Regions from separate parts of the Solibacillus sp. iso_87 genome, predicted to be linked through region 3. Evidence: riboswitches for the same ligand, from Rfam matches in the RefSeq annotation. Region 3 holds a riboswitch; each other region holds the start of a gene.
What was found. Region 3 has a riboswitch for S-adenosylmethionine ahead of metK (methionine adenosyltransferase). Riboswitches for the same ligand answer to the same signal wherever they lie in the genome.

Region 1 (5,769 bases), 1.4 Mb from region 3:
TTAGGGACTATGACGTAAGTATTTCCAGTCATTTCTTGTATTTGGGGCTAGGTGGTAAGAGCGTTTTGTTATTTTCTAATATATTCGGAAATCATCTAATATATTTTAAAATGTTCTAATAAAATTGTGGTCTTCTAATATAAACATTTAATGTTCTAATATGAGGCCGGAATGTGCTAAAATCCTCGCTTAATCTTCTAATATCGCTCACACTTCTTCTAATAACCCGCACCAATGTTCTAATAAAAACGTTACCACCGTTTCAGCACCCGTTTTTTGCCTTCAAAAATGCATACCCAAACCCCAAGTTCATCCAAATTCTAATAACATCACCATTTCTTCTAATATCCCCAAAACTTCTTCTAATAACCGTTTCTATTCTTCTAATAAACGGCATACACCGTAAAAAAAATAAAAAACACTAGCAAGGGGGCTCGCTAGTGTTCCGGAATTATTTTATACTGCCACGTTTATATCATTGTATGCCCGTAAACGATATGCAGTTAAAATCTTGGTCATGACGATTTCCTCTTTTGCCGAGTAGTTAGGGACCGCGTATGGGCGCTCCACTAACTGAAATTCACCATATTTTAAGAACCATTCTCTGGCTGGCGATAAAATATGGGCTGTACCATGAATTTTGTATTCTTCGGCAACTTCTTTTATAACATAACCCGCTGTGGCATGATCGTGAGCTTGTTCTGAGAAAGCACTGTGTCCAAAAACATGCTGCCACATAGTATTCACATCCGCCAAAATTTGCTGGATCGCGCAAGCGTTCACAAATTCCTTTACGTCATTTAGTTCATAAATAATATAGGCAGCAACGTTTTGTGCACTGTATACTTTCCCCATGTTGAACAACTCCTTTTCTTCCAATGATGCTGCAACATCACTTTAAATTTTTTCCGGTTGGTAATATTATTATTCCAATTGTATTACTCGGTATTACATTTGTCAATAAAACTTATGAAAATAGTAGGAATTAATTTTCTGAAAGTTACTTAGCTTCTCGAATGGGAAAAGCTAAGCCTTTTTAAGTTTTATGCGTTTGTTTCTGCGCCTACTTCAATCGCAACTTTCGCTAATGCCTGCTCTAAATCTGCGATAATATCTTCTGCTGCTTCTAACCCGATCGATAAGCGAATGAGCTCTTCCGATACGCCGGCAGTTTTTAATTCTTCCGCAGATAACTGTTGGTGCGTTGTACTTGCAGGGTGGATAATCAACGAACGGGCATCCCCAACGTTTGCTACATGTGAGAACAATTTCACGTTATCAATTACTTGACGCCCTGCTTCACGTTCGCCTTTAATGCCGAACGTAATAATTGATCCGAAGCCGTTTTTCAAATACTTCTTCGCTAAATCATGTGTCGCAAAATCTTCAAAGCCGTTGTAATTTACGTATTCCACAAATGGGTGGTTTCTTAAATACTCGGCAACTTTTTGTGTGTTTTCATTGTGACGGACAATACGCAAATGAAGCGTTTCAAGTCCTTGCAGGAAGTTAAATGCCGCGTCAGCAGATAATGTTGGACCAAAATCACGCAATAGTTGAACACGAAGCTTTGTCGCAAATGCAGCGCCTGCTGTGTCAATTCCGTAGCGTAGACCATGGTAAGAAGTATCCGGTTCTGTAAATCCTGGATGTCTTCCTTGCGTCCAGTCAAACTTCCCGGCATCAACGACAATTCCGCCGATTGTCGTTCCATGACCGCCAATCCACTTTGTTGCAGAATGAATGACAACATCCGCGCCGAATTCGATCGGATTACTTCCGTACGGGGAAGCAAATGTGCTGTCGATTAATAAAGGAAGACCGTTGTCATGAGCGATGTTTGCTACCGCTTCAATATCCAGTACTTTCAAGCTTGGATTTCCGATAATTTCAGCGAAGATCGCCTTCGTTTTATCCGTGATTGCCTCTTGGAAGTTTGCAGGATCTGATTCATCCACAAATTTTACTGTAATACCGTAGCGAGGCAATGTAGTTGCGAATAAATTGTAAGTCCCACCGTAAAGTGAACCTGCCGCAACAATTTCATCCCCTGCACCGGCTACGTTTAAAATCGAAAATGCCACTGCTGCTGCGCCAGATGAAAGCCCTACTGCAGCTGTGCCCCCTTCTAATAAAGCAACCCGTTCTTCAAATGCCCCGACAGTCGGGTTCATAATACGAGAATAAATATTTCCTGTTTCCTGTAATGCAAATAGACGTTGCGCATGAGCTGTGTCGTTAAATGCATAGGCCGTTGTACGGTAAACCGGAACTGCGATTGCCCCTGTTTCCGGGTCTGGCTTTTGACCCCCGTGTAATAATAAAGTTTCTGGTCTTAAATTTGTCATTTTATTACCCCCAAAAATTTAATCGATGGTGAAATCGGTGTTTTTTGAGGAGGATTTTTTAAATGAAAAAAACCCTCTTCAGTTAAGAAGAGGGTTGCGCATGAGCAAGTTTGCCTCCTCTTATCTTTCAAAATGATTGTCCATTTTGTAGGATTTAGCACCTTAGTCAGTTCATCACTTACTGGTTGCCGGGCATCTCAGGGCCTATTCCCTCCGCCGCTCTTGATAAGAGTTATGTGATTTGTGTTCCATCGTTGAGTCTCAGTATAAAACATACTAATCCGATATGTCAACACAAAAAATTAAAATTTTCAGATTTCTATTCTGATTACTCTTATCTGTATTTAACGATATGCAAAAATCTCCTCCCTATGAATTGAACAGACGCTAATAATCGACTTCAAGTAAAATATTGACTAAAATAAGGTTGAAGGATATACAAGTTACTTATTACATAAAAGGGAGATGTTCACGTGAATACTAAAGAATTATTACGCAGTCATACATCTGTTCGTAAATATACAGGTGAGGAAATTTCAAAAGAAACAGTCATCGATTTAATCGAAACAGCGCAAATGGCGGCAAGTTCGCATTTTGTACAGGCATACAGTGTCATCTGGGTAACGGATGAAGAAAAGAAAACGAAGCTTGGTGAACTGTCTAAAAACGAATTCCAGTTCAAAACAGCGGGTGCCTCTTTCTTGTTTTGCGTAGATTTCAAACGTCTGCAAGTAGCAGGTCAAAAGCACGGGGTCGATATTTCTGCTGACACGGCTGAAAACGTACTTGTAGGGGTAGCAGATGTTGCATTATTTGCCCAAAACTTCGTTATTGCAGCTGAATCAATGGGTTACGGCATTTGCTATATCGGTGGTGCCCGTACAAATCCTAAGGAAATCAGCGAGCTGTTCAATTTACCGCAATACGTTTTCCCATTATTTGCGATGACAATCGGTACACCGACAAAACGCAATGAAACAAAGCCGCGTTTACCGGTAGCTGCAGTATTGCATGAAAATGGTTATGACGTTGATAAATACGAGACGCTTCTAGAGGAATACGATGGAATTATGGAAGATTATTATAACAGCCGTTCTTCAAATCAGAAGACGGCAACATGGACGAAACAAATGGCTGATTACTTAGTTGAACAAAACCGTCCTCATATTAAAGAGTTCCTTGCTTCACAAGGCTTTACTTGGAAGTAAGCTAATAAAAAGGAGCATGCCGCAAAATGGCATACTCCTTTTGTTTATTTCAACCCTTCAATCTGTAATGCTTTTACAGGCTGGAAATCTTCTCCTGTTTTCGCATACGTAATCGTCGCCTGGTCACCTTCTTGCAAGTAAATCGCAAATGGTGCAACTTCTGTAGAAACGATGAAGTTTTCACCTGTGTTCGCCAGGAATGATACAATTGTGAAATCACCTACACGCTCTTTATAAACACGCACGACTTTTACCGTTGCCTTAGCTTCTTCGGCATTCGAAGTACCGTCTACCGTACTTCCGCCACGGCTTAGCGCTGTTTTATAAAGTCTTAACGCTTCATTTGGTGTTGTACCAAATGCCGAAATTTCAGGATTTGCTGCAGACACGATGAAGTAATTTTGCAGGAATCCGTTCGCATCAAGTACAGCTGACAGCCAGCTCGCTTCACCGTAGAAATTGTAAAGGATCGGCATTTCGCCTTCCCATTCTTTTTCAATAAATTTTTTCTCGATAATTTCAAGAGCCCCTTGTGAATCCATATAGGACTCTTCCAGATTTCCGGTATAGTATGTTGCTTCACCAGTACGTGCATGCGTTAATGCATAACCAAGCATCGAGTCAACGCCCTCTTTTGGACTTGTAAAATCAGTGAAATAATACATTTCCCCGTCTTCCATAAAGACCGGGCTTACATTTGCTTCCGTACCTTCATCACTCGGCAACTTAACATCCTTTTTGCCGACAAGACTATTCCAGAAGCCATGAACATAGTTACCATAATAACTGTTTTGCAAACTTACTGTTTCCGGTGATACAGCACCGTCAATAAATGCCGGTACATCTGCAATCGCAATTTTCTCTGTTGCACCCGTCTCCGCATCAACAAGCACAACCCCTTTTACATCAAAGCCGTTACGTGCCGAAATAAATTCGCCGTAAGAACGGATGTAATATGGTTTTCCATCCTCATCAATTTCCAGCTGCGGATCTCCATAGAAAATTAATGATGGATTTTGAAGACGAATATGACGCTCCAGATTTTTATTTAAATAAGCAGATGGAACATAGCTCATTTCAGCCTTCACAAACCTTGGATTATCGCTTGAATCTGTAGCACTCATCGTGAAATAACCAGGTGTTGTTTTTCCGTTGAACCACTTAAAGAATCCTGAAAACTCTACAGGTGCAATATAAACATACTGATCATTCACTTTTTGAATTTGCAAATTTCCTAATTCATAATAGCTCGTGTTTGGCACCTGTCCAAACGCTTTTTTCATTTTGTTTTTAACGAACTTCGGCGGTACACTTGCCGGTGTTTTCGTCTCATCAAACGGCGAAATTTCTGTCTTTTCCTTCATCTCTGAAGACTTGAATTTTTCATCTGCATTTAAAAATGGCGCACTTACTAAATAGCCAATCCCAATAATGCTGACAAGCACGATCGCCGATTTAATTTTTTGTTCCTTACCGACTGCAAATATTGCCCCGATAATCGCTACAACAGGTATTACATATAAAAAAATCGTCCAGCTTAGATCGATTTTAGAAATATATACTGTTAAAAATACTGAAACAAAACTTACTATAAATGTTGTAATGAATAAGCTCGTAAATGTTTTTGATGAAAGCTCCTTATTGCGAACCTTTTTTGATAACGGCATTAATAATAATGTGATCAAAAGTGATCCAATTGCCGTTATTAGCAATAATTGTCCCATAACAATCACCCTCTCTTACTTACTATGTACGAATAACCTTCCAAAAAGATTCATAAACAAGTAAAACTGCATAATTTCTGGCATAATAGAGCATATATTGAATTTTTATGAAATCATAGTTTGGTTATTTGGTAATTATATATAAACATTTTTTACTTAGGGGGTTAATGGATGGCACGTAAAGTTCTGACTTTACTGTTCTTCGGGCTTGGCTTGTACTATGTATTCTTTTTTGAAACGATTGATAGTTCACTAAAAATGGTCTTTAAACTTTTGCCAATGATTTTGCTTATAGGGCTTGCTTTTTTAACAAAAGTACAAGTGAAATCTCCGTATTATTGGCTCATCTCCATCGGTTTAATTTTCTGTGCGATTGGCGATTATACATTGCAGTGGTTCATCGTTGGACTGAGCTTTTTCCTGGTTGGTCATATTTTCTATATTTTTGCTTTCCGTTCAACGAATCAGCAGAACACACCACTGTACGTA
Region 2 (5,769 bases), 1.0 Mb from region 3:
TGAAACATACGGCAAGACGTATATACCGAAACTGCGGACACGAATTGGCTGGGTGAGTAATGCGATGATCGATAACTTCAACTGGCAGGATAACGCGATTGAAATCGTGCTCAGCGGCAAATTCGGTGCCCTTCGTCTCTTCAATGATGTGACGGAAGAAGAAATTGATCATGCGGTTTCAATTATGAAGCATTTTCACTGTGACCATTTAGCGAATAAATCATTCGAGCATTTGTCACAAGGTGAACGCCAGCGTGTTCAAATAGCAAGGGCCATTATGGCAGATCCGGAAATTTTAATATTGGATGAGCCGTGTGGCGGTCTGGACTTGATCGAACGGGAAAACTTGCTGCAAACGATTGAACAGATTGCTGAAGCAGAAAACGGCCCTACCCTTATTTATGTAACGCACCATGTAGAAGAAATTCTGCCTTGTTTTAGCCATGTGCTTTTAATGAAAGACGGAAAAAATGTCGAAGCCAATGCACGCGAAGTTGTTTTAACAGACGAATTATTAAGCGATTTCTTCGGGCGGGAAATCAGTTTGCAGATTGAACGCGAACGTGCCTGGGTCGCAATTAAATAAAACGAACCAGCAGGAGTCCGTCTCTTGCTGGTTCATTTCATTTATAAGCATTAAATATGATATTCAATATTTTCATCGACGTAATGCCATTCATACGGTGTTTCTTGGTATACGTAGTAGTTCAGCCAGTTGTAGAACAACAGATGCGAATGGGCACGCCAAACATTTTTCGGTGACTGCAGCGGGTCGTTATTCGGGAAATAATTGATTGGGATTTCCGTATTGTCCGGATCCTTCTCAACATCGCGGAAGTACTCATCTGATAATGTCGTTGCATCATATTCCAGATGCCCTGTAATCATTATATGTTTATTGTTTTTCGATTGAACGATAAACACGCCCGCATCATCCGAATAGCTTAGTAAACGCAAGTCAGGATGTGCCCTCACTTCATCAATCGAAACCGATGTATGACGTGAATGAGGTGCCACATACTCATCACTGAAGCCCCTTACTAAATCTACTGTTAAATCCGTGATTACATGGGAATAAACACCGGAGCACTTTTTCGGCAATTCGAATTTTCCAATGCCAAAATGGTGATACAGGGCAGCTTGAGCGCCCCAACATATATACATGATTGAAGTGACATGTTCATTTGCCCAGTCCATCACATGCGTAATTTCATTCCAGTAACCTACATCCTCAAAATCCATTTTCTCTACTGGCGCTCCTGTAATAATCAGTCCATCAAAACGACGGTGCTTCACTTGGTCAAACGTCCGGTAAAAAGTATCTAAATGCGATTTGGAGACATTTTTTGATTCGTATGTAGCCGTGTTTAAAAATGTCACATCTACCTGTAACGGAGTATTACCGAGTAAGCGCAGCAATTGCAGTTCGGTTTTCTCTTTTTCAGGCATTAAATTAAACACTAAAATATTTAACGGTCGAATTTGTTGCGTTTTCGCACGGTCTTCCTCCATAACGAAAATCTTCTCTTTTCTAAGCAGTTCACCCGCCGGTAAATGTTTCGGAATATTAATCGGCATTCCACTTTCCCCCTCATAAACTATTTCAATAAACTTTTAATAATCTGTCGTGTTCAGGCAATGCATTGTTTTACGAGCGATACGAACCGTTCCAGAACAATATAAAAAGCCCCTCTCACTCCAGCAAAACAGAATTGAGAGGGGCTTTTACCCGTTCTTATCTGCCAAGGTCAACACCTTGCTGGAAGTAGCACCTTTCTAGTTGGACTAGAGGTTGCTGAAGCATCATAAGGCCAAGTCCCTCCGCTTCTCTTGATAAGACTATTAAATTGTCATTAGTGTATCATGTACTTTGTAATTTTGCAATAATTCCAAAAATATTATTTTACTCTTCCTGCAGCTGCTCTTTTTCTATAGTAAATAAGATTGTCTCCAGCCGTTCATCCCAAACACGTGTCAAAGTATTGTATACCCGTACAAAATGCCTGTTTTCTTTTTGGTCGAACAGTAAAAAACATAGGACCGGTATATCATTAATCTGGATCGATTCCGTTGAAACAACACTTGTAATATAGTGCGGTACTTCATCATCTGCCACCGGTTGTTCGGAAAGTTGCTGTTGAATGAACTCAATCAGCACCGTCTCTTCAATCGCTTCGATTTCTTCTGTTTCGATTGTCGGAAAAGGCTCCGGAAACTCTTCCAAATCCGCAAATTCCTCCAGATTGCCCTCCAAAGGCTTTTCATGAATCGGGCTGTATTGAATAAAATAACTTGTTTCTTCAAGTTCCTCTTCAAAAATGCCCGATTCCAGCTGTGCTTTTCCTTTAGCAGTAAGTGCAAATTCCTGTTCCTTCACAATCATGCCCAGTCGTAACATTTTATTCGTCAAATCATGAATAAATAACGGTTCCACCAATAAAATTTCAGCTAAAAGCTCTACATTTTTCAGCTTCGCCTTCTCAAATGAAATGAGCATCATCTTCATTAAAATATCCATGGCATTGCGCATTACCGGATGATATTTCACTTCCAATGTGTGAATCGGAATGGCATATTGGATTTGCTTTTTGATTTCAATGGACGGGTTTTGGATGAGTTCTTTCTGCAGTTGTATCACTGTATTTTGTAAGTCCATTCAATCCCCCTGTTTCTACACAGCAAAATAGCCGTCCTGCTCTTTTGCTGTCGTTAATACATGGGCATACATATCCCGTGTTTTCGCGCTCTTTGGACGCTTTGTAAACATTTCCGTACTGCCGACCATAATGAGCAGTTCCCGTGCGCGTGATAATGCAACATTCAAGCGTCGGTAATCTTTCGCAAACCCGATTTCTCCACGCTCATTGTCATGATTCCGCACCAAACTGACGATAATCACATCCATCTCCATCCCTTGGAATTTATCGACAGATCCTGTACGGATGTGTAAATGCGGTACACTGATTTCCTGTTCAATCAGACGATTGATGCGCTTCACCTGCTCCGCGTAGAATGAAATAACACCTACCGATTTTAATGCGTCTTGCGGAATCAGCCCTTGTGCTTTCGCCTGTTCTGTTGCGGCATTCAATTCTAGCAGCTGCTGTTTAATCTGTTCCAGCTCAGCTAAATTGAATAAACTCGAACCTTCCTTCATACGCTCTTCAAAATACGGCTTGGCGTTCGGAATATCAAGCCATAGTAAATGGTGGTTTCGTGTAATTTTTGAAGTTTCAAGGAAATGATCGCGTACGGCATCCGAATCTTCCAAACCACATTGCAGCTGTTCGGATTCATTTTCGTAGAACGGTGTAATAGTTGACATAATATTTTTATGCATACGGTATTGAAGGGCGAGCATCGTTTTGTTTTGGGACGGCAAATTGTTATAAAGACGTTCAAACAATGATTCTTCCAGTAACTTTTCAAGCTCCCGTTTTTCTTCAAATGTTGTACTTTCCTTCACAACTTGCTCCAATGTCTCTTCAAATGTCGCATCGCCTACAAGCGGCGGCAACTGGTGATGGTCCCCAACTAAAATAATTTTTGCGCCTTTTAACATCGGCAGTAACAGTTCCGGTGGTGTTGCTTTCGAAACTTCATCAATAATAACGACATCAAATGTCGGATAGTTGTCCATAAACTCTTTATTTGCCGATGCAACACAAGTTGTGCCGATCACATTGGCATGTTTCACATACAATTTGCGGATTTCGTCCAAGTCATGGGCATTGGCATTTTTCAGTAAACCGTGCCATTCATTTTGAAGTTCTGCCGTTACCGGAAGCAAACTAATTTTCACTTCAAGCGTCTCGATCTTTTCTGTAAGAAGTGTAATCTTTTCGTTTACTTCAATGATCGCCTGCTCAGGGTTCAGTTTTGTCAGCTGTTCGAGTTCTGTCCGGCGTTTTTCAAGCTGGACGCCTTCGCTGTTGATTCCTTTAAAGCGCACTGTTAACTGTTCTACAGTCTCAGTACCAAGGGCAATCTGTTCATTTAAAACTGCCAGCTCTTCCGCTTTTTTGTTCAGTTGTAGTTCCACTTTTTCACGGTTTTGGTGCTGTGTTTCAGTTTTCATCTGATCCAGTTCATTTGTTGCGAGCAGTTCTTCCAGCTCATCTGTGGAATGGTTCAGCGTAATCGATGGATCGATTTTTTCATTGATCGCATCCATTTGGGATTTCACCGCTGTTGCCTCTTCTTCGAGCTGCTGAAGGTGCTGTGCTTTGACATCATTTTGTTCTTTAAACTGAAGAATGATTTCCTCTTTCAGCTTTTCGAAAATAAGCACCGTTTCACGTATCGCATCCATATATTTATTGTTCAGCTGCTCGATATATTGCATGCGCAAATGAATCCCCTGAATGGAGCGGGTACCGTTTTGAGCATTTACGCGACGGTCTCTAAAAGCGATACTAAGCTTCGTCAAAAACTCCTGAATCTCTTCAAGCGTATAATGATGACCCATATCCAGCCTGTCCGGTGTTACATGGATACCTAACGCCGTTTCGCTGTAGTGCAATGCCTTTTCCAGACGTTCCTTCACATCTTTAATCGGCTTATACTGCTCCATTTGCGGCTGAATTCGATCAAGTGCTGTAAGTAAACGGTCCATTGCATAGTTTCGGCGAATATTGTATTCACTCATAAACGCTTCAATTTCGTATACTTTTTTCAACGACGCAATTTTATCTACCAGCAAATCATACTGTGACGTTTCATTGGCCTTTTCAACTTTCGTTTTAACAGCATCAAAACGCTGCTGGAATTGTTCGAGTTGCGCTTTATAGTGACTTTGCGTAAGTTGCTGCTGGAAGTTTTCTCTCGCTTCTTTTAGCTGTTGTGCTTGTTCAGTCAATTGCTCGACAGTCAAGCCGTCTTTTACCTGCTGTTCAAAATTCGCAATGGTTTCTGCTACTGTGCTCTGTGTTGCCTGTAGTTTTTCCAGTTTGCGTTCATTGTCTTCCAGTTCTTTTTTGCATTCGGTCAATTCTCTTTTTAATGCCAGAATCTTTTCGGCCAGAACATGCAATTCTGCTTTTGCCGCTTCTTTTTGCTCAATTTGCAGTTCAAGCTCTTTTTGTTTTTGTTCAAGCGCGGCTATTTCGTTTTGTGCCTCACCGATTTCATCATTTAAAAGCTGTTCTTTTCTTTCATGCAGCGAAATTTCATGGCCGATTGCTTCAAATGTCTGCTCCTGCCAATACGATGCTACATTTTCCTCAATGAACTTTTTCCCTTCTTCTTCAATGCTTTCTGTACGGCCGTAACGCAAAATCCGGATATCTTTGTTCGATAAAAGCCGGCTTAATGCATTGTCGACCGCTAAGTTCGATTGTGAAGCGACAAGGGTTTTCAGTCCCGCTTTCGCATTTTGATAGCAAATTTCCGAAATTACCGTCGTTTTACCAGTACCCGGCGGACCTTGAATGACATACAGGTCTTCGGAACTCATCGCCCCTTCGACTGCCTGCTGCTGATACGGATTCAGCCGGTTATGAAAATCGAGAGGAACCGTTTTTCTGCGCTCGGCAATGACAGGTTTATCTTCAAATAAAATCGTTTCGAGGTTCGCATTTGCGGCCAAGCCTTCTTTTAAACGTTCAAACCCTTTTAACAGACGTTTTAGCTGTGATTTCGTCGCAGCATTGGAGAATTCGATATCTTCTGATTGGAACTGAAGCTCATTTCTTCGCGCCAAATTGCTGTAATACGGTTTTAATGCAATTTCAACGGTATTCTCATTGCGGCGGATTTTGGCAACATCCC
Region 3 (5,769 bases):
TACGATAGCGACATATTGGGAACGTGTTGATATGCGGCGCGGCTTAAAAAGAATTGTTGGCGGTACTCCAAATAAAGTACCAGAAAACTATGATGACCGTACACCATTATTTGAAATCGAAAAGCTTCAAACCCCCGTACTTATTATCCATGGTACTGAAGATCAGCATGTTGATATAGAGCATGCCTATAAACTGGAGCAGTACTTAAAAAAAGAAGGGAAATCTGTTGAGACATGGTACTCATCTGGATTAAAACATCACTATCCTCCAAACCTAAACCGTGACACTGTGAAAAACTTATGTAATTGGATGAAACACCAATAAACACAAAAAAAAACAGCATTTTTCTCTAAGAGAAAAATGCTGTTTTTTGATTAAATAAACGTAGCAAATTAGTAAATTATACTAATGGGCCGCCTTTTTGAACGATTTCTTCATCAACATTCTCGAATTTCTTGAAGTTATTTTTAAACAGTTCAGCAAGTTCAGAAGCTTTTTTGTCATATGCAGCTTTGTCTGCCCATGCATCACGAGGATTTAATACGTTAGTTGGCACACCTTCAATTTCTACTGGGATGTTTAATCCGAATACAGCATCTTTTGTAGTGTCAACGTTATTTAATTTCCCTTCGATTGCAGCACGAACCATTTTGCGTGTATATGAAAGCTTCATACGGCTACCTACACCGTATTCGCCACCAGTCCAACCTGTGTTTACTAAGAATACTTGTGAACCGTGCTCATCAATTTTCTTACCTAATTGCTCTGCATAAACTGTTGCAGCAAGCGGTAGGAATGGAGAACCGAAGCATGTCGAGAATACTGGTTCTGGCTCTGTTACACCACGTTCTGTGCCGGCAAGTTTAGAAGTGAAACCGCTTAGGAAGTGATACATTGCCTGCTCTTTAGTCAATTTAGAGATAGGAGGTAATACACCAAATGCATCGGCTGTTAAGAAGACGATTGTATTTGGATGACCTGCTACTGATGGTAAGACAATATTGTCGATAAAGTCGATTGGGTAAGCAACACGTGTGTTTTCTGTTAAAGAACCGTCTGCATAGTCACATTCACGTGATTCAGGGTCTACCGCCACGTTTTCCAATACTGAACCAAAGCGGATCGCATTGTAAATTTCCGGCTCATTTTCAGCGGATAGGTTGATTGTTTTTGCGTAGCAACCACCTTCAATGTTGAATACACCGTTGTCAGACCAGCCGTGCTCGTCATCACCGATTAAGTTACGGTCTTTGTCAGCTGATAACGTAGTTTTTCCTGTACCAGATAAACCGAAGAATAATGCTACATCGCCTTCTTCACCAACGTTAGCAGAGCAGTGCATTGGGAAGATACCTTGTTCAGGTAACAAGTAGTTCATAATACCGAAGATTGACTTCTTCATTTCACCTGCGTACTCAGTTCCGCCGATTAAGATGATTTTCTTTTCGATAGATGTTATAATGAATGTTTCCGATCCTGTACCGTCTACTTCAGGATCTGCTTTGAAGTTTGGCGCAGATACGATTGTAAACTCGGCAACATGTTTAGCCAATTCGTCTGCTGTTGGGCGGATGAACAATTGATGACAGAATAGATTATGCCAAGCATATTCATTAATTACTTTGATAGATAATTGAGACTCTTTGTCTGCACCAGCAAAACCGTTGAATACATATAACTCGTCACGTTCTTTTAAGTAATTTAAAACTTTCACATAAAGTTTATCAAATACCTCTGCAGAAATCGGACGGTTAACTTTGCCCCAATCGATTTTATTGTTGCAAATTTCTTCTTTTACTATATATTTATCTTTTGGAGAACGGCCAGTGTATTTTCCTGTTTGGGCACGTAATGCGCCTTCAACAGTCAGCACGGCTTCTCCGCGTGATGTAGCTTTTTCAACTAATTGTGGAACAGATAATTGAGTTTTGATGTTTTCCCCGTTTAAAAGTTCTTTCAGCTCGTTAGCAATTTCTACCGAATTCATCTATTAAATACCATCCTTTTTTATAGTATTCCCTTATAGAGGGGAGTTGATTCCTAATTCAAAAATAGTATAACACATTAAGTGAAATAATCTATACTAATTGCAAATTATTTTTTCCGGAATTTTAAACATTGCGAAATACGTCAAAATTTGTTGACAGCACTTGTTTTTTTGCGTAAGATGTTTAATTGAACGGATACTCTTATCCCGAGCTGGTGGAGGGGCAGGCCCTATGAAACCCGGCAACCTGCGTATATTTTATACGTGTTGGTGCCAACCTGATGCAAGGGCAAAAATTCCCTTGAACGATAAGAGTGAAAGGTAACGAAACGTAATATCCTTTCCTCACGTGTGATGAACACGGCTATGAGAGAAAGGATTTTTTTATTTTGTTTTACAATTTCGTACTGAGCGAAAATTATATAGTTACAGCCTTTCAGACCCTCGTGTTAAAGCAAATATAGCTTGACGTTAAAAAGGCGGATACGCATAAGTGTAATTGCCGCAATATAACGGACATGGGTAATGAGTACCGTATCAATAAAAAACAATTGCCAAAGTGATTTAGGAGGAAATGACATGACAAATCGTCGACTGTTTACATCAGAAAGTGTAACGGAAGGACATCCGGACAAAATTTGTGATCAAATTTCGGATGCCATTTTAGACGCTATTTTAGCTGCAGATCCAAATGCACGTGTAGCTTGTGAAACTACGGTAACAACAGGCTTAGTATTAGTATCTGGTGAAATTACAACTTCTACTTATGTAGATATGAAAGGAATTATCCGCGATACAGTAGCAGAAATCGGCTATACACGCGGTAAGTACGGCTTTGATGCTGAGAATCTTGCAGTACTAGTAGCAGTAGGAGAGCAATCACCTGACATTGCACAAGGTGTTGACCAGGCATTGGAAGCACGTGAAGGTTCAATGACGGAAGATGAACTTGAAGCAATCGGTGCAGGCGACCAAGGTTTAATGTTCGGTTATGCATGTAACGAAACACCGGAACTTATGCCGATGCCTATTTCTTTAGCTCACAAATTAGCGCGTCGTTTAACAGAAGTGCGTAAATCAGGGGAATTGGAATATTTACGTCCGGATGGTAAAACACAAGTAACAATCGAATACGATGAAAACAATGTACCTGTTCGTGTGGATACAATCGTTATTTCAACACAGCACGATGAAGAAGCAACATTGGAACAAATCCAAACAGACATTAAAGAACACGTTATTAAACCGGTAGTCCCTGCTCATCTATTGGATGGAGCTACAAAATACTTCATCAACCCGACAGGCCGCTTCGTAATCGGCGGACCTAAAGGAGATGCAGGTCTTACTGGTCGTAAAATTATTGTTGATACTTACGGCGGTTATGCACGTCACGGTGGCGGGGCATTCTCTGGTAAGGATGCAACGAAAGTTGACCGCTCTGCAGCATATGCAGCACGCTATGTTGCTAAAAACATTGTAGCAGCTGGCTTAGCTGACCGTGCTGAAGTACAACTGGCTTATGCAATCGGTGTTGCTCAACCTGTTTCAATCGCAGTTGATACGTTCGGTACAGGAAAAGTAGCAGAATCAGAAATCGTGAACTGGGTTCGGGAACTGTTTGATTTACGTCCTGCAGGCATTATTAAAATGCTTGATTTACGTCGCCCAATATATAAGCAAACAGCAGCATACGGACATTTCGGTCGCACAGATTTAAATGTGCCATGGGAAAATACGGATAAAGCAGCTGAATTAAAAGCAAAAGCAGGAATTTAATAAAATAAAAAGGAGCATCCAGTTAAATGGATAGCTCCTTTTTTTATAATTTCCAATAAACTTCCTATATTATAGGTAGAGATTTCGATAAACGTATATGAGTGTGAATTTATTTCTGAAGTGATTTATAGTATTGTCCCTTCGCTACATATTCGGAAATAATGCGATCCATATCTTCGCGATCTTCTGCAGTTACTTCACGTACGACTTTTGCTGGGCGTCCCATTGCTAAACAATTGGGAGGAATCACTTTTCCCGGAGGAACAAGACTGCCGGCACCGATAAATGCTCCCTCGCCTATAACGGCCCCGTCCAATATGATGGAACCCATACCAACTAAAGCGCGTTTTTTAATAGTACAGCTATGTAATGTAACTTGATGACCTACTGTAACTTCGTCTTCAATAATGAGAGGGTAAGCGGGACTTTGGTGAAGGCAGCTCAAATCCTGAATGCTGACACGCTCGCCAATTATTGTTTTGTTCACATCGCCGCGTATTACCGTGTTAAACCAAATTGAAGTTTCGGCTCCTATTGTTACATCACCGGTAATTGTGGCATAGTCGGCAATAAATGCAGAAGGGTGAATCGTCGGTATTTTATCTTTATAGGGGTAAATCATTTTCAATTCCTCATTTCTTCTATAAAATTGTAGATAAATCTATAGATATCGTAACAAAACATGAAGATTTTTCAATTAACATTTCTTTTAGATTGGAATGTATTATAATTAAACAAACAAATAGTAATATAATGATGCCGAGATTAAAGAAGGCACAATATCATAATTTTTTGATACTCGTTAAAACTCGGACTTAATTTTAAAGGTCACATGTTTATGACATAAAAATAATTTAGATGTAAGGAGTATGGCCATGTGGAAATGGGAAACAGAGCAACAACCAAAAGCCGTAGTCGTTATTCTTCATAGCGCATATGAACATCACCGGTGGTACGCATGGTTAATCGAAAAGTTCCGCAGTTCCCACTTTCACGTTGTAATGGGAGATCTACCGGGACATGGAGAGCAAGGAAAGTATACAAAGTATCATGATGAGGACTTTAAAGAATATTACAAGTATACAAAATTGTTATTGAAAGTGGCACTGGAATATAATTTACCGCTTTTTATCGTCGGAAATGGGCTAGGGGCTGCAATAGCTACGTATGTGCTTCAGAACAATAAAATAGAATGTGCGGGTGTTGTTCTAACATCCCCTTGGTATAACTTAAAGCTGGCACCGGGAAAATTGTCGAATGCTTTATCAAGCTTCAGCGCCATTACATCAAATGTTAAGCTGAGACATGAGTTGGAGACTCACCATCTTACAAGGAATACAGATGTGTTAATGGAGTTGAAAGAACAATTGCCGTTAACGAGTATGGTGACAGTAAAATGGTATCGCGACTGGCAGCAGATGACGCGGACAATCCGTAACCCCGAATTGAAGTTCCCGGACATTCCGGTATTATTAATGACGGGTGAAAATGATAAAGTAACAGACATCAGTACATCAAAGAAGTGGATTACCGAGCATACGCTTTCCGAGTTTCATTACAAACAGTGGAAAGGCTGCCTTCATAGTCTGTATTTCGAATTGGAACGGGAAGATGTCTTTAAGTTTACAATAGACTATATTAATAATGTTTTAAGAGACTTGGGATATATTATAGAGTAAAGATAAACCTAACAAAATCATACTTTGTTAGGTTTATTTTTTTTCCAATAAAAAAATATATCGAAATTTTCGAATATTTGTAATATACTAAATTTCAAATTAATACATTATTTCAACAAGGGGGGTATAAGTATGGATTTTTTGAATGATTTTGTAGGATGGGCCAACAATATTTTATGGGGTCCTGTCATGATTTATGGTATTTTAATCGTTGGTCTGTTTTTCTCCATCCTTACAAAGTTCGCACAAGTCCGGTTAATTAAAGATATGTTCATACTAATGTTCAAAGGAGAGAAGTCTGACGCTGGTGTATCTTCTTTCCAGGC
Region 4 (5,769 bases), 680 kb from region 3:
TTCTCCATCTTCCAAGTTAATGGAGTTAATAATGGCCTTCCCTTGCGAAAACTTCAGTGCGACTTCCATAACTTTTTCATCTGTAGAGTCAATCACAAGCGGCACTTTAACTTTTTTCACAACTTCCTGCATGAAGTTTTTCATATCTTCCACTTCATCACGGTCAGGGTTTGCTAAACAAATATCGATGACATGTGCCCCGTTTTTAACTTGTGCACGTGCAATTTCTGCTGCTTCTTCAAATTTACCGTCAACGATCAGGTTTTTGAATTTACGAGAGCCGATAACATTCGTACGCTCCCCGATAAATAACGGGCGCATAGATTCGTCGTATTGCAATGGCTCGATACCTGACACGACATGTCCGTGTGTTACATCTTTCGGCTCACGCGGTTTATAGCCATCTACAGCTTCACGGATTGTGGCGATATGTGCCGGCGTTGTACCGCAGCAGCCGCCGACGATGTTCAGCCAGCCTTTTTCTGCGAAGCCTTGCAGTTTTTTCGATAATGAATCCGGCGTTTCATGATAGCAGCCTTCCTCGTCCGGTAAACCGGCATTCGGATAACAGCTAATATAACCATTCGAAAGCTCCGCTAATGAACGGATATGATCGGTCATAAATTCCGGACCTGTCGCACAGTTCAGTCCGACAGACAACGGTTTAATATGCTCAATTGAAATATAAAATGCTTCGATTGATTGCCCGGCAAGCGTTGTTCCCATTGGCTCAATTGTCCCTGAAATCATGACAGGCAGCTCTTTGCCAAGTTCTTCAAATGCACGGTGAATCGCAATCGTTCCTGCTTTAACATTCAGCATATCCTGGGAAGTTTCCATTAACAGAAGATCTGCCCCAGCTTCGATTAGCGCTTTTGCCTGGATATAAAAGTTTTCTTCCAGCTCTTCAAATGTAATACCGCCTGTTACCGACAATGTTTTCGTCGTAGGGCCGATTGCACCTGCGACAAAGCGAGGCCATTCCGGTGTTGAAAACTCTTTTGCCGCCTCCAGTGCAATTTCAACCGCCCGCTTATTAATTTCAACCGCCTTGTCGCCTAAGTCATATTCATCCAATACGATTGGTGTTCCGCCAAACGTATTTGTACAAATAATATCAGCACCAGCAGCTAAATATTCACGGTGGATTTTGCCCAATACATCAGGTCTTGTCAGCACCAGGTTTTCATTACATCCGTCTAAGTCTTCTCCGCCAAAATCTTCATATGTTAGGTTTTCTGCCTGAAGCATCGTCCCCATAGCACCATCGATGATAAGTATTCTTTTTTGTAATTGCTCATGAATTGGGTGATTATACATTCGACTGAACTCCTTTACTTTCCACATCATATTGTTTTACATAGTCCATTAATTCCAGCGTCATATCATAGCGCAAAAACGGCGTAATTAAATAAATACCGTTAAAGTATTTGCATGCTGTATCGAGTAGCTCTTTGGCAATCGCGATTCCTTCTGCTGTCGATGCTTCCTTGTCGTCCCCGCAGGCAGCCATACGCGCAAGTACTTCATCGGACAATTTGATGCCAGGTACTTCATGATGTAAAAATTCCGCGCTGCGTGAAGAAGTAAGTGGCATAATCCCGATATAGATTGGTGTTTCCAAATGCTTAGTCGCCTCATAGATTTCGATAATCTTCTCTTTCGTATAAACCGGCTGTGAAATAAAGTAATCTGCACCATGCTCAATTTTCTTCTCTAAACGAGCTACTGCACGGTCCAATACGCGGACATTCGGATTAAAGGCAGCGGCTACCGAGAAATTCGCCTGTTTGCGCAGCGATTTCCCTGTAAATGAACCGCCTTTATTTAACTGCTTAATTAAGGAAATAAGCTCCATTGACGAAACATCGTATACGCTCGTCGCCCCCGGGAAATCTCCCACTTTTGTCGGGTCCCCTGTGATGACTAGAATATCATGAAGTTCCAGTGCATCAAGTCCCATTAAATGTGACTGAAGCCCAATTAAATTGCGGTCACGGCACGTTAAATGCGGCAACGAACGAATTCCATGCTCTTTTAAAATAGCGGCCATCGCGATATTACTAATACGCGGCGAAGCAAGTGAGTTATCAGCCATCATAATGACATCGGCACCCGCTTTTGCCAGCTGTTTTGCCCCTTCGACAAAGCCGTCAATTTCCAGATGGCGCGGTGTATCTAGTTCAACAATAACAGAGCGTTCACGTTTTGCTTTTTCGTGGAGCGGCTCTTGCTTACGTGGCTCTGGAATACGGACAAATTGTGTTTGCCCATGTTTCGCTTCTTTCGTTTCGATTGGCTCCATATTCGCCAAACGTTTTTTTACAGCTGCAATATGCTTCGGTGTTGTTCCGCAGCAACCGCCAATTAAACGGACTCCTTGGTTTACGAGTTCAACAGCTGCACGTGCGAAATAATCGGTTTCGGACTCATATACAACACGGCCATCTTCAATATCTAATAAAGATGCATTTGGGTAAGCAGATAAAAAAGCCTTGTTCGGTAAATTGACTCCCTCAAACGCCTGAATTGTATGGAAAGGACCTAACCGGCAGTTGCTCCCAACAATGTCTGCACCTAATCTTTCTAAATCTTGAAATGCTTCATTTAAAGACATTAAATTTTGAAGGACACCGGGTTCCTGCATCGTCACTTGAGCAATGATCGGTAAATCAGTCATTGAACGTAAAAGATGGACACAATGCGATAATTCTTCAAAATCGTAATAGGTTTCCAGTAAAAAACCATCTGGTTCACCAGCCAGTAATACTTCGGCCTGCTCTTGGAATGCAGCTAAAATTTCGTCTAATGTCGCATCACTTTTTCGAATTCCCCGAATACCACCAATTGTCGCCAGAACGTATTGCCCATCCAGTGAGGCAGCACGCTTTGCGATTTTTAATGCGGCTTCATTAAATTCCATGACACGATTTTCATAGCCATAACGTGCAAGCTTAATCCGGTTTGCGCCGTATGTATTTGTTTGAATAATATCTGCACCCGCTGCTATATATTCGCTATGAATTTTCTCTATAATATCAGGACGTGCAATATTCATCTCTTCATGACAATAATCCAACCCATATGAATAAAGAAGTGTTCCGATTGCCCCGTCTGCTGTTAAAACGCGTGTTTGTAATTCTTCAAGTAAACCCATTGCCTTCACTCCATCATTTACAGTATTTTCAGTATATTAACGATACAAAAAAGCCTTCTTTCATTAAATAAAAGAAGGCATAGTAGTTATCAACTTAATCCCTTCTCATCTTCTGGCATTTGCCACTGGATTTAGCACCTGACTTAATGTTGGTTGCTGAAGTTTCATCGGGCCAGTCCCTCAACTTCTCTTGATAAGAAAATAATATGAATTTTAAAAATAATTAAATGAATCATAACGTTATCTAATACTTACGTCAATACCCTTTAGCTGAATGAAGTATTTCTTTACATAATTCGGCTAATAATCTGTTCAGCCGTTTTTTTGCCGTTTAAAATACATGCACCGATTCCTACTCCAAAATAGGCACATCCCGCTAATAGGACATTCGGGTAATCAGTTGCCAGTTGCTGTGTAACTTTCGATAATGCTTCATTATGCGCCAAATCATAGCGGGGCATTTGGTCAACCCACTTTGTTACATTGACGACTGTCGGTTCCGCTCCAACACCTAAGCTAAGACGTATATCTTCCAATGCAACTTTTGTCAGCTCTTCATCAGACATAGCAGCCAACTCTTCATAACGCGGATTAATATTTTTATAAAACAGACGAACGAGTAAATTTCCTTCTGCCGACGTATGTTTCCATTTACGGCTCGTCCATGTAGACGCATTGCAAACTAAATCACTATTATGTGAAACGATAAAGCCTGTACCATCTGCCGGTAAAATATCGTCCGGTACATCAAAGCCCACATACATCGTTAAAGCAGATGCCGTCGTGAACTTTTTCAGTTGTTCCTCCAATGAATCGTCCGGCATGACATGACGTACCGTTTCATTCGGAACAGCCAGTACTACAACATCCGCTAAAATCGTTTCATCTTCCAGCACAACTTCATATTGCTCTTCTTTTTTACGGATTTGCTTTGTCACTGTATTTTTCATGAATTCAACTTCCGGCAGCTGTTCTTCTAAACGATTGATTAATGCCGATAAACCTGAACGGAAAGAAATAAACTTCTTATTCGCCGCTTTTTCGAATTGCTCACGATGTGCTTCGAAACCTTTAATAATCGATCCGTAGGTGTTTTTATAGTCCACTAAATACGGCAAAGTGGACGCCATGCTTAATTGATATAAATCACCTGAATAAACACCCGCTAATACAGGGGCGATTTGCTTGCGGACTATTTCTTCACCCAAAAAGTACTCTAAAAATGTACCGATAGAGCTTTCTTTTGTAAATTTAGTATTCGGGATTTCTAAATCTTGAAGTGCTCTTTTCTTACCTTCTTCAGAAATTAACGTACTCGACAGGAGCGATTCTACACTCATTGGAATACCGAATGTCGATCCTGCGGGGATTGGATGCAGCTCATTATTCGTATGAATGTAAGAAATTCCCGTTTCGTTATAGACAAGCTCTGATTCAAAATCAAGCTCTTTTACAAGCTCCAAAACCCCTGGATGGCGAGCTACAATTGAGTCAGCCCCCGTTTCCATAATAAAACCTTTATCCTTTTCGGAATGAATTTTCCCGCCTAAATATGCGTTCTTTTCAATCAGTATTAACCGCGCCTCCACGTTTTGTTCATGCATTTTATTCTTCAAATAATGCATCGTACATAGCCCGGTAATCCCGCCACCTACAACTACTACTGTTTTCATATTCATTCTCTCCTATTTCGTTCGCTTCTCTTATAAGTATAAACTTTTTTATGCAAAACATGGTCAGACGGGTATTACAATTTTTAGATCTGCATAAGAAAAGCCATCCTACCTAAAAAACTATGGTAGAATGGCCTCTTATTTTATTTATAAGATAGTTGCTTTGTTAGGGAAATAATTTCTGCTTCCAAAGATGTAGAGCGTTTATCAAAATAGCGTATACGTTCAATACTGCGATTTTCTATATGTTTGTTTAGATCTAACATATTCACTGCATCGCTCGCAAACAGTTTTAAAGTACGAACACCAGATTCAATTTTCCGAACTTCTTTACCGTATATAAGTGCGGTATTATCTGCTGTTTTACCCTTCTTCAATTCCAGAATATTCGTATTGATAAGCTCATCAATTTGATTGTAACGTTTGATTTGTTTATCCGTCATCATTTGGATTTTTTGCTTGTATTTAACAACATCTTTATGATCTAATCCTGTTTGGACATAACTTTTTAAATATTCAACGATTGTACATAGCGTCGTCAGATTCTCTCGCTGTTCTAATAGCATTTGCTGTAGTTTTTGAATACTATCCTCATTGTGTTCAGAAGAGAATTGATGGACTGCAAACATAAACATGAAAATTCCCCCTTCTTAATACTTTCCCCTTATAATATATTTCCTATTTTCCACTAAAATTAAACCTATTTTTCTCCATGAAATGGGTCTAAATTATGACAGGGAAATTGGAAATGTAAACTTTTATTGTATCTATCACATTATTATTCATATATATCGTTATTTAGAACTATTAGCTTTTCCCGCCATTTGGATGCTTCTGCTGCGTCCGTCAACTCATAGTAACTTACAACTTTTTTTGTCGCTTCTAAATCTCCAAGTAAACTTGCCTTTTTATAGTAATGGATTGCTTTTTCGTTATCTC

Region 1: linked by a shared signal. The riboswitch ahead of AC0VXV_RS01825 (O-acetylhomoserine aminocarboxypropyltransferase/cysteine synthase family protein) and the one ahead of metK (methionine adenosyltransferase) in region 3 are both predicted to bind S-adenosylmethionine.
Region 2: linked by a shared signal. The riboswitch ahead of metA (homoserine O-acetyltransferase MetA) and the one ahead of metK (methionine adenosyltransferase) in region 3 are both predicted to bind S-adenosylmethionine.
Region 4: linked by a shared signal. The riboswitch ahead of AC0VXV_RS18305 (bifunctional homocysteine S-methyltransferase/methylenetetrahydrofolate reductase) and the one ahead of metK (methionine adenosyltransferase) in region 3 are both predicted to bind S-adenosylmethionine.

Annotation. Positions count from the first base shown of each region.
Region 1 is NZ_CM149656.1:359,976-365,744, reverse strand. It holds gene AC0VXV_RS01830 (hypothetical protein) at 457-855, opposite strand; gene AC0VXV_RS01825 (O-acetylhomoserine aminocarboxypropyltransferase/cysteine synthase family protein) at 1,044-2,348, opposite strand; SAM riboswitch class I at 2,466-2,580, opposite strand; gene nfsA (oxygen-insensitive NADPH nitroreductase) at 2,822-3,556, shown strand; gene AC0VXV_RS01815 (hypothetical protein) at 3,601-5,280, opposite strand; gene AC0VXV_RS01810 (lysoplasmalogenase) at 5,452-5,769, shown strand, end outside.
Region 2 is NZ_CM149656.1:1,901,170-1,906,938, reverse strand. It holds gene AC0VXV_RS09505 (ABC transporter ATP-binding protein) at 1-586, shown strand, start outside; gene metA (homoserine O-acetyltransferase MetA) at 637-1,578, opposite strand; SAM riboswitch class I at 1,733-1,840, opposite strand; gene AC0VXV_RS09495 (nucleoside-diphosphate sugar epimerase) at 1,904-2,656, opposite strand; gene AC0VXV_RS09490 (DEAD/DEAH box helicase) at 2,672-5,769, opposite strand, start outside.
Region 3 is NZ_CM149656.1:2,906,935-2,912,703, reverse strand. It holds gene AC0VXV_RS14785 (alpha/beta hydrolase family protein) at 1-325, shown strand, start outside; gene pckA (phosphoenolpyruvate carboxykinase (ATP)) at 402-1,988, opposite strand; SAM riboswitch class I at 2,188-2,303, shown strand; gene metK (methionine adenosyltransferase) at 2,568-3,764, shown strand; gene AC0VXV_RS14770 (gamma carbonic anhydrase) at 3,874-4,386, opposite strand; gene AC0VXV_RS14765 (alpha/beta hydrolase) at 4,640-5,443, shown strand; gene AC0VXV_RS14760 (alanine/glycine:cation symporter family protein) at 5,576-5,769, shown strand, end outside.
Region 4 is NZ_CM149656.1:3,584,766-3,590,534, forward strand. It holds gene metH (methionine synthase) at 1-1,320, opposite strand, end outside; gene AC0VXV_RS18305 (bifunctional homocysteine S-methyltransferase/methylenetetrahydrofolate reductase) at 1,313-3,157, opposite strand; SAM riboswitch class I at 3,260-3,357, opposite strand; gene hemG (protoporphyrinogen oxidase) at 3,445-4,830, opposite strand; gene AC0VXV_RS18315 (chemotaxis protein) at 4,974-5,465, opposite strand; gene AC0VXV_RS18320 (tetratricopeptide repeat protein) at 5,609-5,769, opposite strand, start outside.